Prochlorococcus marinus str. GP2: one gene and its partner. The protein of the gene in region 2 interacts with the protein of the main gene of each other region in a pairwise test. Links are inferred from orthologs where the notes say so. Each region holds a gene or a part of one and is shown on either strand. Other genes may lie near its edges.

What was found.
Region 1: the proteins of def (region 2) and EU91_RS00445 interact in binary tests that used the Escherichia coli proteins (3 or more experiments, as listed by UniProt). The link is inferred for Prochlorococcus marinus str. GP2 from one-to-one orthologs.

The regions. Positions count from the first base shown.
Region 1 is NZ_JNAH01000008.1:367,194-376,428, forward strand. What follows is about bases 6,430-9,235. They hold EU91_RS00445 (aspartate-semialdehyde dehydrogenase), read right to left. Parts: upstream 8,446-9,235; coding sequence 7,414-8,445; downstream 6,430-7,413. Other genes in these bases: EU91_RS00455 (ribonuclease J), read right to left, coding at 6,430-6,434; dapA (4-hydroxy-tetrahydrodipicolinate synthase), read right to left, coding at 6,515-7,417; tig (trigger factor), read left to right, coding at 8,570-9,235. Also shown: EU91_RS00475 (aspartate kinase), read left to right, coding at 1-503; excinuclease ABC subunit UvrB, read right to left, coding at 511-2,550; EU91_RS00465 (DUF561 domain-containing protein), read right to left, coding at 2,580-3,356; tRNA lysidine(34) synthetase TilS, read left to right, coding at 3,442-4,452; more of EU91_RS00455, read right to left, coding at 4,449-6,429.
Region 2 is NZ_JNAH01000003.1:57,093-66,460, forward strand. Bases 3,549-6,487 are described here. They hold def (peptide deformylase), read right to left. Parts: upstream 5,352-6,487; coding sequence 4,746-5,351; downstream 3,549-4,745. Other genes in these bases: EU91_RS07305 (ABC transporter ATP-binding protein/permease), read right to left, coding at 3,549-4,032; EU91_RS07300 (hypothetical protein), read right to left, coding at 4,075-4,353; EU91_RS07295 (histidine triad nucleotide-binding protein), read right to left, coding at 4,400-4,741; EU91_RS07285 (alpha/beta hydrolase family protein), read left to right, coding at 5,424-6,487. Outside these bases: accC (acetyl-CoA carboxylase biotin carboxylase subunit), read left to right, coding at 1-154; EU91_RS07325 (YggT family protein), read right to left, coding at 172-477; psbX (photosystem II reaction center X protein), read left to right, coding at 567-752; EU91_RS07315 (Ycf66 family protein), read left to right, coding at 833-1,765; EU91_RS07310 (chlorophyll a/b-binding protein), read right to left, coding at 1,766-2,041; more of EU91_RS07305, read right to left, coding at 2,050-3,548; more of EU91_RS07285, read left to right, coding at 6,488-7,349; EU91_RS07280 (aminotransferase class V-fold PLP-dependent enzyme), read right to left, coding at 7,346-8,599; EU91_RS07275 (SufD family Fe-S cluster assembly protein), read right to left, coding at 8,599-9,368. UniProt on the Escherichia coli protein: Removes the formyl group from the N-terminal Met of newly synthesized proteins. Requires at least a dipeptide for an efficient rate of reaction. N-terminal L-methionine is a prerequisite for activity but the enzyme has broad specificity at other positions.

The DNA of each region.
Region 1 (9,235 bases), on a different replicon or contig from region 2:
TTAATCCAATCAATGAAAAACAAGATCAACCTGAAGTAAGAGGAATTGCATCAGATAAAAACCAAGTTCAGGTAAGCTTTCGAAAACTGCCTGATCGTCCAGGTGTAGCAGCATCGATATGTTTAGCATTAGCTGAAAATAATTTACTTATCGATACTATTGTTCAATCTGAAAGAATTTCCTCTTTAAAAACTAAGGATATTAGTCTTACAATGAATAAACAAGATAGAGAAAAAGCTAACTTAGTTTTTGAGGCCTTAACAAAAAAATTACCCGGATCATACATTGAAGATGGCCCTGCTATAGCAAAAGTAAGTGCTGTAGGAGCAGGAATGGCATTTAAAGTTGGGACGGCTGGAAAAATATTTAGAGCATTGGCTGACCAAAATATCAATATTGAAATGATTGCCACGAGTGAAATTAGGACTTCATGTATTGTCTTAGAAAAAGATTGTGACAAAGCAGTTAATGCGATTCATAATCATTTCGAATTAGAAAAATAAGTTATTTTTAATTATTTCTTGCCAATTTTTGTCTTAATTTTTTGATTCTATCCCTCAAATTTGCTGCTTCTTCAAAATTTAACTCTTTTGCAGCGTCTTTCATTTTAATTTCTAACTTTTCTATCAAGTCAGGCAATTCTTCAAGCAAACATAGATTATCACTGGAACTGAGAATTGCGTCAGTTTTGTTATTAACTATATTTATTAAATCTTTAGATAAACCACCAGCATCTAGTTTTCTGGAAAGTTCTAGAAAAGATAATATTGAATTTTCTATTTTTTTGCCTGCAGGTTTTGGAGTAATACCATTGACTTGGTTATATTTTTTCTGAATAGTTCTCCTTCTTTCAGTTTCAGATATTGCTCTTTTCATTGAATCTGTGAAGTTATCTGCATAAAGCAAGGCAACACCTTCAACATGTCTGGCAGCTCTTCCTATTGTTTGAATCAATGACCTTTCTGCCCTCAGAAAACCTTCTTTATCAGCATCTAAAATGGCGACTAAGGATACTTCTGGAAGATCTAGTCCCTCTCTTAATAAATTAACTCCTACCAAAACATCATATTCGCCCATTCTAAGGTCTTGAATAATTTCAATTCTTTCAATTGAATGGATTTCGGAATGCAAATATCTAACTCTTACTTTATTTTCTGATAAAAAATCAGTTAGATCTTCAGCCATTCTCTTAGTAAGTGTTGTCACAAGCACTCTTTGATTCTTTTGAGCTCGAATTCTTATTTCAGATAACAGATCTTCTATTTGGCCTTCACTAGGTCTTACATCAATGACAGGGTCTAATACCCCAGTTGGTCTTATAACTTGCTCAATAAATTCACCATCACATTGATCTAATTCCCATTGACCAGGGGTTGCACTTATAAATAATGTCTGTTTTGATTTTTCCCAAAACTCTTCACATTTTAAAGGTCTATTATCTGCAGCACTTGGCAATCTAAAACCATGATCTATTAAAACTTTTTTTCTAGATTGATCACCGTTGTACATCGCATGAAGTTGAGGACATGTCACATGACTCTCATCAACTACCAACAACCAATCTTTAGGAAAGTAATCTATTAAGCATTCTGGCGGTGAACCTTCCTCCCTACCTGATAAATGACGAGCATAATTCTCAACTCCATTACAATAACCAACCTCTTTAAGCATTTCTAAATCATATTTTGTACGTTGTTCTAGACGTTGAGCCTCTAATAATTTTCCTTCGTATGTAAATTTATCGAGTTGAGTTTTTAATTCACCTCTAATTGCACTTATTGCACTCTCAAGTCTTTCTTTTGGAGTCACAAAATGCTTCGCTGGATAAACGCTAACTTGTTCCAAACTTTCAAGTATTTCTCCTGTAGTAGGGTCAACATATCTAATAGCCTCGACTTCATCACCAAATAACTCAATTCTTATTAATCTATCTTCATAAGCTGGACCGATTTCTAAAACATCACCTTTAATTCTGAATCTACCTCTAGTAATTTCAATATCATTTCTAGTATATTGATTTTCAACGAGAGACCTCAAAGAAGAACGTAGATTTATTGATTTTCCCACTTCAAATTTAACTGCAGCTTTTAAATACTCACTCGGTATACCAAGACCATAAATACAACTTATTGAGGCTACAACAATTACATCTTTTCTTTCAAATAATGAGCGTGTTGCAGAATGCCTAAGCATATCTATTTCTTCATTAATTGAAGCAGTTTTTGCAATGTAAGTATCACTTACAGGTACATAAGCTTCAGGTTGATAATAATCGTAGTAAGAAATGAAGTACTCAACAGCATTTTTTGGAAAAAATTCCCTTAATTCATTGCATAATTGTGCAGCCAACGTTTTGTTATGGGCTAAAACAAGTGCTGGTCTTCCTGTTTGTTGAATTACATTTGCAATGGTAAATGTTTTACCAGTTCCAGTAGCACCTAAAAGAGTCTGAAACTGTTTACCATTATTTACACCTTTAACTAATTTTTTAATAGCTTCTGGTTGATCTCCATTTGGTTCGTAAGGAGCTTGAAGTTTATAGTTGTTCATCAAGCCAGTAGTTAAAGGATATTTCTATACTAAGAAATTTTTTCTCCAATTATTGAATTTTTTAAAGATTCTTTTAAGCCCCTAACAACCGCGATCATTGATATTAAATCATCTAATTTATTAACCACAGATCCAACGCCAACTGCTGAGGCTCCAGAGGATATTGCTAGTGGACAAGTTACTTGGCTTAATCCAGAGGCACTCATGATTGGTATATTCAGAGATTGTTTCTTAAATTCTTGATTAATAGCATAGGTAGCTGAAAGAGTTGGTACTGATTTTTCAAAAAAACCTTGAATTCCTGGAGAGAAAGGAGTAGAACTGGTACCACCTTCTGTTTGAATAATATCAACGCCTTCTTCCACTAGCTTTAAAGCAAGATCAACTTGTTTATCAATAGGCATAGTATGAGGAACAGTTACTGATAAAGGAAAATTAGGCAATAAATCCCTCGTCTCTTTTGTAATGTTTAAAACTTTTTTATCTGAAAAATGAATGCCTTTTTCATAAAAAGTATCGTAATTTCCTATCTCAATTAATGATGCGCCTGCTTTTATACAATCTTTAAAAGATCGAGGCACTACTGAACTAACACAAACGGGTAGTGTTGAATTCTTAAGTGCTAAATCAACGAGTTCAGGTTTACAAGCAATATCGACAAGATCTGCACCTCCTAATGAAGCAGCCTCAACAATTATTTTTACAGACTGAACATCGAAATTATTCAATCCTGAAATAACTTTGAGTAAGGATTTACTTCTTAACTCTTCTTTGATTTTTTGTGGCAAAAGATTAATCAGACTCATTTACTTAATGAATTTATTACCCGATTGTGACATTGTTTTAGTAAAACAGTGCATTTTTTAAAAAATATTATCTGAGCAACACAAAATGACTGATAAAAAATTAAGTCAGAAAAATTGGTCATCATGGCATCATCAGCTTCACAAGGAGATTCTTACCAAAAAAATATTAATTCCCAAAGGATCCAATATTTTAATAAGTGTTTCGGGGGGGCAAGACTCAATGACCTTATTAACCCTAATTAATGACCTAAAAAAACTACATAATTGGTCTATTAGTGTTTGGCATGGTGATCATCAGTGGCACGAAAAGTCATCACTATATGCTCTTGAATTAAAAGATTATTGCGAAGATAAAAATATTTCATTCTCTTTTGATCAAGCAAATAAAGAAAGTATTTCTTCAGAAGAAAAAGCACGAGAATGGAGATATAAAAAATTATGTGAAAGAGCCAAAACTTTATTAAATAAAAACCAGCAAAAACATAATATTTATTTGTTAACTGGTCACACGAGTAGTGATAATACAGAAACATTTATCCTCAATTTATCTAGAGGAAGCAATTTTGCAGGTCTGAGTAATATTGAGAGTAAAAGATTAATCGAAAATCAAATTTATTTAATAAGACCAATATTAATTTTCAGTAGGGAAGATACAAAACAATTTTGCAATGATATGAAGATCCCAGTTTGGGAAGATCCTACAAATTCAGATCTTAAATTAAAAAGAAATTTAGTAAGAAAAAAAATTATTCCTACCTTAGAAGTCATCTATCCTGGTTGTTCTGAAAGGATAAATAATTTTTCCCAAAAAATGAGCAAATACAATAATGAACGTAATGATCTTAGTGAACTAGCGTATTTATATTGTAAAGATGTTAAAGGTATCGATAGGAATCTCCTAAATGGTATGTGTATTGAAGCGAGGTGCACAATTTTAAATAGATTTTTAAAAGAAATATCTGCAAAGCAATGTAGTTCTAAAAATCTGACAAAATTAGCAACTTCAATTTATGAAAAAAATAAAGGTCAAATTCATATGCAAGAGTCTTTAAAAATTGTTTGGGATAAAAACTATATAAATTTTGAAAAAAGTTAAGATGTTACAGCAGATCTTCTCCTTCTTGTTCTACCTTCAAATGAATCTTCTGTAGCAGTCTCAGCTAATGGATTCTGAGAAACTTTTGGACTTTTTTGGGTATTTTGTGGGTTATTTGAACTATTAGGATGATTATTGTTTGATTTCTTATGGAAATTATTATTATTTCTATTTCTATTGGAGAAATTTTGCTCTTCGGTAATCTTTGGAATATAAGCACGAGTTCCACTTGGAGCAGGTTGAACTAAACACAAAATAAGTGGTTCAACTTGTAATTCTCTTCTCATTCTTCTCGATAAACCATTTTCAATTTCTCTTTGTACACCAATCCAATCTACCTCAAAATTATTCGGCCCAGTTTGTCTGGATAATTGTTTCCATCTATTTTCTAGGACCCAGCTTATTTCTCGTTCTGTCCACATAGACATTTTTCTTGGCTCTGCAGTAGTAACAACTCCTCTTAAATTAACTCTAGGAGGCGCAACCATCTTCCCATCTGTACTAATAGGAGCTAAAACAGTTACTACACCATCCCCAGCTAATTGCTGTCTTTCCTTTAATACGCGAGCATCTACTATCCCATTTCGTGAGTTATCCAGCAGTTCAACACCAGCTTTTACAGGATCACCCTTTTGAATAGAATTAGGTGTTAACTCAACTACATCTCCATTTTCAATAATTAAGATATTATCCTTTGGAACCCCCATAGTTTGTGCACTTTTCCCATGACAAACAAGCATTCTATGTTCTCCATGAACAGGAACAAAAAACTTAGGTTTTGCGAGTGCCAACATTAACTTTTGATCTTCTTGAAAACCATGACCAGAAACATGAATATTCTCACCCTTTCCATAAACAACCTTTGCTCCGAGTTTCATTAATCTATCTATTGTATTTACAACAGAAATAGTATTACCAGGAATTGGGCTGGCTGAAAATATTACAGTATCAGTAGTCTTAAGACGAACATGCTGATGTTCACCACGAGAGATTCTGCTTAACGCTGCTAGGGGTTCACCTTGACTTCCAGTCATTAATAGTAGGGTTTCTCTATCTGGTAAGTCTCTAATTTGCTTGATAGGAACAAACAAATCATCTGGACATTTCATATAACCAATATCTCTTGCCTTAGCAATAACGTTTATCATAGATCTACCTAACAAACCGACCTTTCTTCCATGTTTCATGGCCAATTCTAAGATCATTGTCACTCTATGCACAGAACTAGCAAAAGTGGTAAGGATAACTCGTTCTTTTGCCTCTGCAATATGTTTTTCTAAAGAAGGATAGATAGTCTTCTCAGAAGGACAAAAACCTGGAACTTCGGCATTAGTAGAATCACTGAACATGCATAAAACACCCTTCTCTCCGTAATGCACCATTCTTTCAATATCAAATTGCTCTCCATCTACTGGCATATGATCAAACTTAAAATCTCCCGTGAAAATAATTGTGCCAACAGGTGTTGTAACTGCTAAAGAAAAGCTATCGCAAATAGAATGGGTATTTCTAATAAATTCAACAGAAAAATGTTGTCCTACTTTTACAACATCTCTTGGATTTACTGTCTGTATAGTTGTTCTATCAGATACACCTGCTTCCTCCATTTTTCCTCTAAGCATTGACATTGCCAGTCTTGGACCATAAATAATGGGAATATTAAAATGCTTTAAATGATGAGAAATACCTCCAATGTGATCTTCATGCCCGTGAGTGACAATCATTCCTTTTATTCTTCTTTGATTTTCTTTTAAAAAAGTTGTATCAGGCATAACAACGTTTACGCCATGCATACCATCAGATGGGAAAGCTAGGCCAGCATCAACAAGCATTAATTCATCACCATATTCAAAAACGCAAGTGTTTTTTCCTATTTCATGTAGTCCTCCAAGAGGTATTACTCGTAGAGCTGGCGTATTACTTTTAGATCTAGATGAATCATGAGTAGATCTATTTACAGTTGAATTTGTACTTGATTGCATAATTTTGAAATTTATGAAGGCCTGCTTGTAATCAAATAAGGTTTATTTAAATTTAATTATCAAGTTGAAAATAATCCCTATTATAAGGAATTCAGGATAAAAGATAGTTGCTTTTTCATGTCCTTGGTTAAAGGTGACAAAGGACTTCTAGGATTACCTACATCCCATCCCGATAGCTCCAAAGCAGCCTTAATTGGGATTGGATTAGTAGTCATAAAGAGTGCTTTGAAAAGAGGCTGAAGTTTTTCATGAATAGCAAGAGCATTGGAAACCTTTCCACTTTGAAAAGAATGAATCATTTCTTTCAATTGCAATCCAACTAAATGACTTGCAACACTTACTACTCCTACAGCACCTACAGATAACATTGGAAGCAACAATGAATCGTCGCCACTATACACAGAGAGTTCGGAGCCGCAAATAGCTCTTAGTTCTGTTACTTCTTCTATTCTACCGCTTGCAGCTTTAATACTGAGAATATTTGAGAAATCCATAAGTTTCTTCACAGTATCAGGTAATAAATTGCATCCAGTCCTGCCAGGAATGTTGTAGAGCATAAGAGGCAAATCCTTTGCAGATTTAGCAATAGAACTGAAATGTTTATAGAGACCTTCTTGAGGCGGCTTATTGTAATAAGGAACAACGACCAAAGCACCGTCGGCACCTGAGTCGTAAGCTTTTTTTGTAGCTTCCACAGCTTCGCTTGTACAATTGCTACCAGTGCCAACTATTACTTTACAGCTTGCATCCAAAGATCCTTTTACCGCAATAAATAAATCATGCTGTTCAGCCCATGAAAGAGTCGGAGATTCTCCAGTAGTACCGCACAACACAATTCCATCGGAACCGTTTTCAAAAAGATAATTTGAAAGTTTTATAGCTAGTTCATAATCTACATCTCCATTCTCAGTGAATGGAGTAACCATTGCAGTTAATATTCTTCCAAATAGTGGATTATTACACTCAGTTTTGTCTGCAATCATTTTTTTGGAATTAATAACTCAGCTATTTGAACAGCATTCAGAGCTGCTCCTTTTCTTATTTGATCTCCACATAACCATAATTCTAATCCATGAGGCTGACTTATATCAGTTCTTAGCCTGCCAACAGCAACATTATCCCTCCCCATAACATCATTTGGCATAGGAAATCTATTATTTTTGTAATCCTCAATAACTTCAATTCCAGGAGATTTTTTTAATTCTTTAAGAGCATCTTTAGGCTCAACTACATCGGCAAATTCAATATTAATCGATTCAGAATGTGCTCTCAGTACTGGGACTCGAACACATGTAGCAGAGAGCTTTAAATCAGCAATATTTAATATTTTCCTTGTCTCGTTAACCATTTTCATCTCTTCTTCGCAGTAATTATTTGAAAGCATAGGGGAATTATGTAAAAACAAATTAAAAGCAAGGGAGTATGGCAAAACTTCACTTTTTTGAGGATTTCCTTGAAGATATTGTTCAGTTAAAAGTTTTAGTTCCTCCATCGCCAGTCGGCCTGCACCACTGACAGATTGATATGTTGAGACAATAACTCTTTGAATAGTCGAAAGTTTGTTTAATGGAGCTAAAACTAATGTCAACAAAATGGTAGTGCAGTTTGGATTCGCTATTACCCCATCATGATTAAGTACGTCACTAGCATTAACTTCTGGGACTATAAGAGGAACGTTCTTATCTAATCTGAAAGCACTTGAATTATCTATCAGTAAAGCATTTTGATCAATAATGGTAGACAACCATTTTTTTGAGATACTTCCGCCAGCTGAAGCCAAAACTAAATCAAGATTCTTAAATTCTTCCTTAGTTGTTTTTTTTGTAACTAATTCTTCATCTTTCCAAATAATTTTTTTTCCTTCTGACCGCTCTGATGAAAGCAAGACCAATTCTGATATTGGTAAATCACGTTGTTCAAGAATTTTTAGCAATTCAGATCCCACAGCACCTGAAGAACCTAAAACAGCAACTTTTAATGGCCTGTTGGGCAAATACGGAGATTGTCTCACACTTTAAAATGATTTTTATAAATAGATTGACTATTTTTTTTACTTTATCAAAAAATTAACTTTCAAGGAAATCACATAATGTGAAATAATTAAGATTCTGCTCATAGTAATAACTTAGAAAAACATGGCTAAAGATGCACTAATAGTCAAAACAAAGCCTCTGCCTCAAAGTAGAATCTCATTCGAATTAGAAATACCATCTGAGACATGCAAAACGTGTGTAAATGAAACAATCAGTTCTATCAGTCGTTCAGCTAAAATTCCGGGATTTAGACTTGGTAAGATTCCTAAACAAGTCTTAATCCAAAGAATTGGCATCACACAATTACATGCTTCTGCTCTGGAAAAAATTATTGATAAATCATGGCAAGAAGCGTTAAAAATAAAATCTATAGAGCCACTAAGTGAGCCAGAATTGGTAGATGGATTTGAATCTTTACTTGCAAAGTTTAGTCCTGAAAAATCACTTAAGGTTACTCTTCAAACTGATGTTGCCCCAGAATTAAAACTTAAAAAATCCAAAGGACTAAGTGTTGAAATATCAAAGACAAAGTTTGATCCTAAGTCAATAGATGAAGCGCTAGAAAAATCTAGAAATCAATTTGCAAACATTATTCCAGTTACCAATAGAGCAGCAAAATTAGGAGATATTGCTGTAGTTAGTTTCAAAGGAAAATATAAAGATTCTGGTCAGGAGATTGATGGTGGAACAAGTGAATCAATGGATCTTGAGTTAGAAAAGAACAAAATGATTCCCGGTTTCGTTGAGGGAATCGTAAAGATGAAAATT
Region 2 (9,368 bases):
AATTAAACGTATGAATAGGGCTTTAAATGAATGTGCGGTCACTGGTATTCCTACAACAATTAACTTTCATCTAACTTTACTGAATAAATCTAAATTTAAGCAGGGTAAGATTCATACTAAATATGTAGAAGAAGAATTATTGCCAAATTACTGAGAAATAATTACTTATTTCTATGAAATATTTGTATTTAATGCAAGTTTTATAAGCCCTTGCTGACCGACCAAAATTTCTCTTAAAAAGCTTATAACTCCGATCCAAATTACGGGTCCAACATCAACACCTCCAATAGGAGGAATTAGTTTTCTTGTTAAATTAAGAATAGAGCTTGATGGTATTGAAATTAATAACCATAAACCTTTACTTAAATCAATTTTTGGGTACCAAGTAAGTATTAATCTTATTAGAAAAACTATAGTTAGATATGAAAGAGAAATTCCTAAACTAATATCTAAAATTTGAAGAGAGTTTACAAGCAAGAAATCACAATTATTTAACTCATCTTAATAAATAACCCATTGAAACGTATTTAATTCGTATTATAAATTGAGAATTTAATATTTAAAAAGTGTTTCAAATCTCAAATTTATTACTAGCCGCAGATTTTTCTGCTGAAGTTGCAAATAATTCAGCAGTTGGAATGATAGGTAGTTTTATTGCGGCTGCTTTACTAATCGTTATTCCAGCCACTGCATTTTTGATTTTTGTTAGCCAGAAAGATTCCCTCGATCGTACTTCTACCGGAAGACGCTAGTTTTTGTAGAAGTTTTAAGTACACTATATATATAGGGGATATAAATAACCCTTTAAAAAATAAATTTTTGGAGAAAGAATGTGGTCAATGCTAGTCTCAATTGGGCCAGTATTGTTGGTATAGTTCTCGCGGTATGTGGAGGAGGCCTTTATTTCTTAAGGTCCTTTAAGCCTGCCTTGGCAAGGGATTATGATGTTTTCTTCGCAGCAATTGGACTTTTGTGTGGAGGAATATTATTTTTTCAAGGTTGGAGGTTAGATCCTATCCTTCAGTTTGGTCAGTTTTTACTTGCAGGAACTACAGTTTTTTTCGCATATGAAAGTGTGCGATTGAGGGGAGTTGCTACTGATCAAGCTAGAAGATCATCTTATTTTGATGATGATCCTATTTCTGATGGTCCCAGAAATTCTAGAGGCCGATTTAATAACGATTATGATAGGTTTGAAGAATCCGAAAGACCATCCAGAAGATTTAAACCTCAAGAAGATGAATTTGAAGAAGATTATATGGAGGGGAGATCTCGTAGGAGGAATGTTTCAAGAGCGATACCCTCAGCTGCAGCAAGTAGAAGTAGGCCATCTTCAAGAGAAATAAGTCAGTTTGAAAATGACGAACCTATAAGAAGGAGAAGAAGACAGACTTCTGAAGTTAGAAATAGTAAACAACCAGAAACAAACAACTTTGGTGAAAGAAGAAATTTATCTCGCGATGAAGTTAAAACAGGGTCTAGACCCAGAATGAATCGTACAGTTTCTAAACAAGATAATATCTCTGCTCCTACTGATTCTTCTCCATTAAGAAAGAAACCTACTAGATCCTCTATTAGGCAGCAAACTTCAACAACTCAAGTAGAAGATGCTTCATTTAAAGATGCTAATCAAGCCAAAAAACCACGTGAGACGCGTAGAGTGAGCTCTTCAGTTAGATCAAGTTCAAAAAATCAAAATAGTAGATATAACGTTGGAATAAACAAGAAGAAACCAAGAGATAACAGTTCTAGATTTGATGATTAATTATAAGATTCCTGCCCATTTTAAAAACGATTGTTTACTAAATAATTCAATCAATACTATTGCAAGGAAGCCAATCATTGCAAATCTTCCATTAGTTATTTCAGAATAACTACTCCATCCAAATTTATATTCATCTTTAATTTCTATAGTTTTTTCATCTAATTTATTGTCTTCAATTTGTTCATTGATCTGATTCGGATCTTTTTGCTCTTCTATAAAACTCTCATTTTCTAAATTAGTGATTTCTGAGTTAGTTTGTTCTTCTTTAGAATTCATTTTTTTTGTTAATCCTTAAAATTATACTTATCAGAAGTCAATAATTTCCAGTCTCCTTGTCCATTTAATTCTAAAATATTTTCGTGAAAATCTTTTAAGCTAGGTCTATGTCCAACACTTATTAGAGAAAGTTCTCGTTCCTTTAGTAAACTATATAGTTTTTTTTCAGTGTTAATATCTAAAGCACTTGTTGCTTCATCAAGTACTGCAAATCTTGGAGAATTTAGTAACAGTCTTGCAAAAGCTAATCTTTGTTGCTCGCCTAGGGAAAGAATTCGTGGCCAATCTTGTTTTATATCAAGATTAGGATACCGATCCACTAAGGTTTTTAAATTTACTTCATGTAGTACAGAAGTAAGATGTTCATCACTAAATTTCTTAACTTCTGTGGGATAACATAATTGTTCTCTTAAAGAACCAAGTAACATATATGGTTTTTGAGGTATGAATAATAATTCCCCAATTTTTGGTTTTTTAATTACTCCTTGATCGGGTTCCCATAAACCACTAATCATTCTTAGTAAAGATGTTTTTCCGCATCCAGATGGTCCTACAACCAAAAGTGATTGATTATTGTCGATGCTTAAATTTAAATTTTTAATGATTGTTTTATTTGATCCTGGTGGGCAAAGGTCAGCATTATTAATAAGAATTGAGGGGTAATCTGAAATAACGTTTTGATTGCTTGTTGGGTTGGTTTGACTAATGGATTCAACTTTTGATTGGAATCCTTCTAATCTGCCAATGCCAGCAGTAAATTTTGCAAGTTCTTCGATTTGATTAACAATAAAAAATAACGAACCTTCAACCATTCCAAATGCAAAGCTTGCCTGAATAAAGCGTCCATAATCAATATCACCTCTAAAGTAAGGAATTGCCATTATTAGATATGGAAAGAAATTTCCAGCATAATTAATGGATCTTCTCATGACGTCTATTATTACTCTCCATATAATCAGTAAATTAAAGTTTCTCACCACTTCTCCTAATCGCCTTTCAGTTTCACTTCGCTCAGGATTCTCCCCAGAGTAAAAGGCTATTGATTCAGCATTATCTCGAATATGAACTAAGCCATATCGAAAATCTGCTTCATATCTGAGTTGATCAAAGTCAATCTTTACAAGATTTTTTCCAGCAATTAAAAGGATAGAAGTTGCAAATGCAGCGTAACCGAATAAAGAAAAAGTAAGTGTTGTACTAATACTCCATAAAATAAGAATATTAAGTGAAAATGTTAGTAGGGCATCAAAAATACCTAATGTGAAAGAAAGACTTTGACCGGTAAAAGCTCGAGTATCATCTGTGATTCTTTGATCAGGATTATCTACATCGGTTTGTTCTTCATCATTGGGATTTAATTGGTAATAGGCTTTATTGGTCATATAATCTTTGACTAAACTTTTTGAAAGCCATTCTCTCCAAATTATTCCTAATTTATATGTAAAAAATATTTGGGAAACACGTATAGGTAGAGCCACAGCGAAACAACAAGCGTAAATCCCTAATATCCGATAAAACCCATCTTCTTGTTTTTCTACTAAAGCATTTGTTAAATCTCTTGCTATGAAACCAATACCTGCGTTTATTCCGTTTACAGCTAAAAGCATTAATACAATTATCGCAAGGAATAACCAATGTAACCATCTTCGGTTTTTTAATTGACGTCTCAAGCTAAAAAAGCTGCCTGATCCAATTAGAAATAAGGCAGAGAAAAGCAATCCCCAGCTACCAGCCCAAATCGAATTGACAGTACTTACCACACCTCCAAAATACTTTTCAAGAAATATTGGTTGAAGGTTTTCAAAAAAACTAATTATGCCTGTAAGACCAACAAGTACTACTCCACCAACACAAAATAAAAGAGAAATCAAAAGCCATATGAATTGAAGTCCATTGCATTGATCTATTGGAAGAAAAAATGGCTGAGACAGCTTCCTTAATTTTTGTAATTGGTATAATATTTTGGATTTATTATTAACTTCTTTATTCATTACTCGACTAGTTTTATAGAATAAATTATAACTTTTAGCAGTCTATTGACCAAAGCCGATAAATGAAAGTGCCCAGTCAGGTAAATTTAAGTAATTTAAGATTGTAGTATTAAATTCATGAACTTTTGGGAAACATTTATCTAATACCCACCATAAGAGAAAAGGTAGATTAAATAAAATTTGTAATTGCCATTTATAAGTTAAAACCTTCCATATTTTTATTAATTTAGTTTTGAGAGAATCGTCTAGATCTTCCCAATTTTTTGAGACTAAATTGAATAAATTTTTGGATTTTGTATTTAAGGAATCTGGTGTATTCATTATGTTTTTACTTATTTATAACCCATAAACTTTTCTTTCGAGAGTTTTAACCTGGGGGCCAATTCATTTTTCTTCCAGATAAAAAATGAATATGTAAATGAAAAACTGTTTGTCCCGATTCTGCTCCAGTATTAATTACTGTTCTCCAATTAGTTAAATTTTTTGATTTAGCTATTTTGCTACCAACAAAAAGTAAATGCCCTAACAAATTTGCATCCTCTTCAATACAATCTAATAGGCTGATGATTGGCTTTTTTGGAATCACTAAAAAATGAAATGGTGCTTGCGCTTGGATATCGTTAAAAGCAATACAAAACTCATCTTCATAAAGCTTATCGCAGGGTATTTCTTCATTAATTATTTTTTGAAATATTGTAGTTTCAGTCATTAGATTAATTAATAGAAATTACATCTTCTTCGTTAAACCCTTCCTTTATAAGTTCTTTGTTTAAATCATCTTTTGATGTAACTCTATCAACAAATAGTATTCCGTTTAAATGATCCATTTCATGTTGAATACACCTCGCTAGAAGTCCATCGGCTTTCATTTTCCGTGGTCTACCCATTTCATCCCTAAATTTTAATTTAATAGTTGATGGTCTTACTACATTCAAATAGACGCCAGGTATACTCAAACAGCCTTCTTCGTATGAATTAAGAGTTGTTCCAAAGTCTGTAATTTCTGGATTGATTAATATTAAAGGTTCTGCTGCTGAATCTTCAAAATTTACATCTATCACAAGAAGCTCCTTGTTGATGCCAATTTGTGGTGCGGCAAGTCCAATTCCTTTAGCTGCATACATGCTTTGAAGCATTTCTCTAGCAAGTTTTCTAATCGATTCGTCAACTTTAGTGATTCTTTTGGAATTTTTTCTCAACACATCATCACCAAGTTTATAAATATCTAGAGATGGCTTACCTGTTTGTTCTTTTGCAATTTTTTCTGAGCTTCCACTTGTTCTTGACTTTTTTGCAAGTTGTGAAAAATGGTTTGCCACGTTAAAAAGTTTTTAATTAAGAGTTTAGCTATAAAAATACTAGCACTTTAATTTACTTTCTTTATATTTTAAATGAGTAATGATGATAAGTTAAAAGTTAGGCAAACTGAATCTAAAAAAAATGCTTACAAGGAATTAACTATTATTAGGGATATCATTTTTTGGATTGATGTTGTTGGTGAAGGTCAAAATGAGAATGCTATTTTTGCAAGACCATTTAATGATAAAGGGGCGTTTCCTCAGAAATTAACAAGTAAAAAGCATAATATTAAAAATAATTTTCATGGATATGGTGGTAAAGCATATAAATGTATAAATTTTAAAAATAATTTTTATTTAATATGGATAGATCAGATTACTAAGGCAGTATGGTTTCAAATTTTTAAAGAGGCAGCGTCAAATTATAGAAGTCAAAATATATATCTCGATTCAGTTCAAGAACCTAGACAACTATCTAAATCAATTGATGGAAATTTCGATTCTTCATTTGTCATTTCTGAAAAAAATTTTTTGTATGGAATTTGCGAGATAAATAATAGAGATTATTTATTTTCTTTAAATTTAAAAAAAACTAAACAAGATATTCATCGAATTAAAAAATTTAAAAATTTTGCTGGAGAATTATCTTCTAATACTTCTGCTAGATTACTTTCTTGGATAGAGTGGGATTCTCCATATATGCCCTGGGACAAAAATGATCTGTTTTTTGCTCAAATAGATCTAGATGGAGAGGTACAAAAAATAAAAAAATTCTCAAATAAGCTTATAAATGCGAAAAAAAACGTTTCTTTTTTTCAACCCTATTGGATAAGTGAAACACTTTTAGTATGTTCTGAAGATAGTTCTGGATGGTGGAATTTGTTGTTTTTAGATATTAATGAAATTGAGAATATTTTTATTAAGAAAAGAGTAGAGAGAAATTTGCTTGAATATGGAGCACCACAATGGGTCTCCGGAATAACATTTTTTTCAGGGACTATAAAAAATTTATTTTGCCTAGCAAAAAAAGAAAATAATTTAATAGTGGAACAATATAAAAATCTTAAATTTGTTAAGGAATTTTCTACTCCTTTTACTTCAATAAGTGATTTCAGTGTTTTTCGAAAAAAAGTTCTTTTAAAAGGTTATGGATCTGATTTTTTGGGAATTGTATTTGAAATTGATTTTGAAAAAAAAGTTTTATCAAATTTTTCTGAGCAGATATTTTTTGATCATATAAAAGATTGTTCAAAACCTGAAACATTTTGGTTTAAAGGTTTTGAGGCTCAATCTACTCATTCTTTTCTTTATAAGCCGCTTGTTGAAAATTTTAGAAAGCCACCGCTCCTTGTTAGAGCACATAGCGGGCCAACTTCATGTTTTGATGGATCATATAATTCTGAAGTTCAATATTGGACGTCGAAGGGATTTTTTGTTGCTGAAGTCAATTATGGAGGATCATCAGGATTTGGCAAAGAATATAGAGAGAGGTTGAATTCTAAATGGGGTATTGTTGATTCTTATGATTGCAAATCACTAGCTCTTGAATTGATTAAATCAAATCAAGTTGATAGTGAAAAAGTAGTAATTTTTGGGAATAGTGCTGGTGGTTTAACTGCCCTGAATTGTTTATTATGTGGGTCTATTTTTAAAGCAGCAATTTGTAAATATCCTGTTATTGATTTGAAGGATATGCATTACAACACTCATAGATTTGAAAAAGATTATTTAAATTCTTTGATAGGAAATTATGCAAAAAACCATGATAATTATATTAATAGATCCCCGATAAATTATATTAACAAAATAAAAAAACCTATCTTATTGTTTCATGGAAAAAAAGATGCAGTTATTTCTTATAAACAAACTTTAAAAATTCAAGAAATTTTGATTCAGAATAATAAATATTCAGAAGTTATTTTTTTTGATAATGAAGGGCATGGTTTTAGAAATATTGAAAATAAAGAAGTAGTAATGAAAAAATCTCAGGAATTTTTAAAAAATGCTTTGAATATTTAAGAATTGATTTTTAGAAAATCAATAGTATCTTTTAATTTTTCTATAAAAATATCAATTTCTTCCTTATTGGTTGTGAAATTCATGCTGATCCTAGCTGTTGATTTAATTCCAATGTGTCTGTGAAGAGGTTGACAGCAATGGTGGCCACTTCTGATGCAAATTCCTTTTGAATCAAGAATTTCAGCAATATCATTTGAATGTATATTTTTTATATAAAAGGTGGCAAGTGAGGCTCTGTCTGGGTCTATCTCCGGCGATGGACCTATGATTTCAATATTTTCTATTTGATTTAATTTTTCAAATAAATATTTAGTAATAGTCTTTTCATATTCATGAATTTCATTCAATCCAATATTTTTAATATAATTAATTGCTTCTGCAAGACCTATTGCTTCTGCAATGGCAGGAGTTCCAGCTTCAAATTTGTGTGGTAGCTCTGCCCAAGTACTTGTTTCTTCAAAAACATCTTGAATCATTTCGCCACCTCCAAAGAGAGGAGGAATTTTTTCTAGGATTTCTTTTCTTGACCAGAGGAAACCAATACCTGTAGGACCGCATAGTTTATGTCCTGATCCAGCTAAAAAATCTATATTAAGATCAATTACATCCATTTTTTGATGCGCCAAACTTTGGCATGCATCTATTAACACTAAAGAACCTTTTTGTTTAGCTAATTTAGTTATTTCTTTGATTGGATTACAGCACCCTAGTGTATTACTAACATGTACTAGGCTAACAAGTTTAGTTTTAGATGTAAGTTTTGATTTAAAGTCTTCTATATCTAATTTCCCATCTTTATCTATACCGATAAATTTTAATTTGCATTTATTTTTTGCTGCAATCATTTGCCATGGAACAATATTGCTATGATGCTCCATTATTGATAAGAGAATTTCATCGTTTTCTTTTAATGAATATTCTCCCCAAGATCTAGCTACTAGATTGATTGCCTCAGTAGCATTTCTTGTGAAAATAATTTCTTTTGCTGAATTCGCTTTTATATATTTGCTGATTAAATATCGTGCATTTTCAAATTCTTCTGTTGCTTTAGTACTTAATTGATGTGCCCCTCTATGTACATTGGCATTAAAGTTTTTGTAGTATTCATTAATTTTTTCTAAGACTTGTATTGGTTTTTGTGTGGTTGCAGCATGGTCTAAATAAATAATTTGCTCATTACAATTTAAGTTCTTATTTAAAAGAGGAAAGTCTTTCTTAGTTATTTCAGGAAAATTTTGTATTGTTTCCATTAAGCCTCATTTAAAAGTTTATCAAGCAAATCCCATTTATCTTTTGAAATGGGAATAAATGAAATTATTTCTTGAAAGTAAGAACTTAATTGTAGTTTACTTGCTTCTGTTAATGTGATACCTCTTGTTCGCATATAAAAAAGTTCTTCTTCATTTAGTTGCGAAATTGTAGCTCCATGTTTGCATTTGACATCATCAGCAATTATTTCTAATTGAGGTTTGGTATCTATTTGTGCGAGATTTGATAAAAGTAAATTTCTGCTTAATTGGGAAGCATCAGTTCTCTGGGCAATTTTCGGAACTATTATTGAACCTTCAAATATTGCATGTGATTTATCATCAGCAAGTGATTTATTAATTTGATCTAGAAATCCATTTGGGCCATTAAATTCAATTTTTGCATAGGTTGAAATTTGCTCATCTTTTTTGGTTATTTGCATACCTTTGATATTTGTTTTAGCGTTTCCCTCAGATTGTTTAATACTAATTTCAAATCTCGCGTAATTGAATTTGAAATGTAAAGATCCTAAGTTGTAAGCACTATTTTTTTGTTGAATTACATTGAGAGAATTTAATAGATTGGATCTGTTTTCACCGTAAGAAACAACACCATGATTTATGGAACTATTTTCTTTCAAGCAAAAGAAAGTTGATTGAGATAATGAAGAGTTTTCTTTACCAAGATTTACTTGTAATAATTCAATATCACAATTCTTTTCTAAAAATATTACGAGGGTTTTTGCTTTTAAAGAATTTCTTGATGCATTAC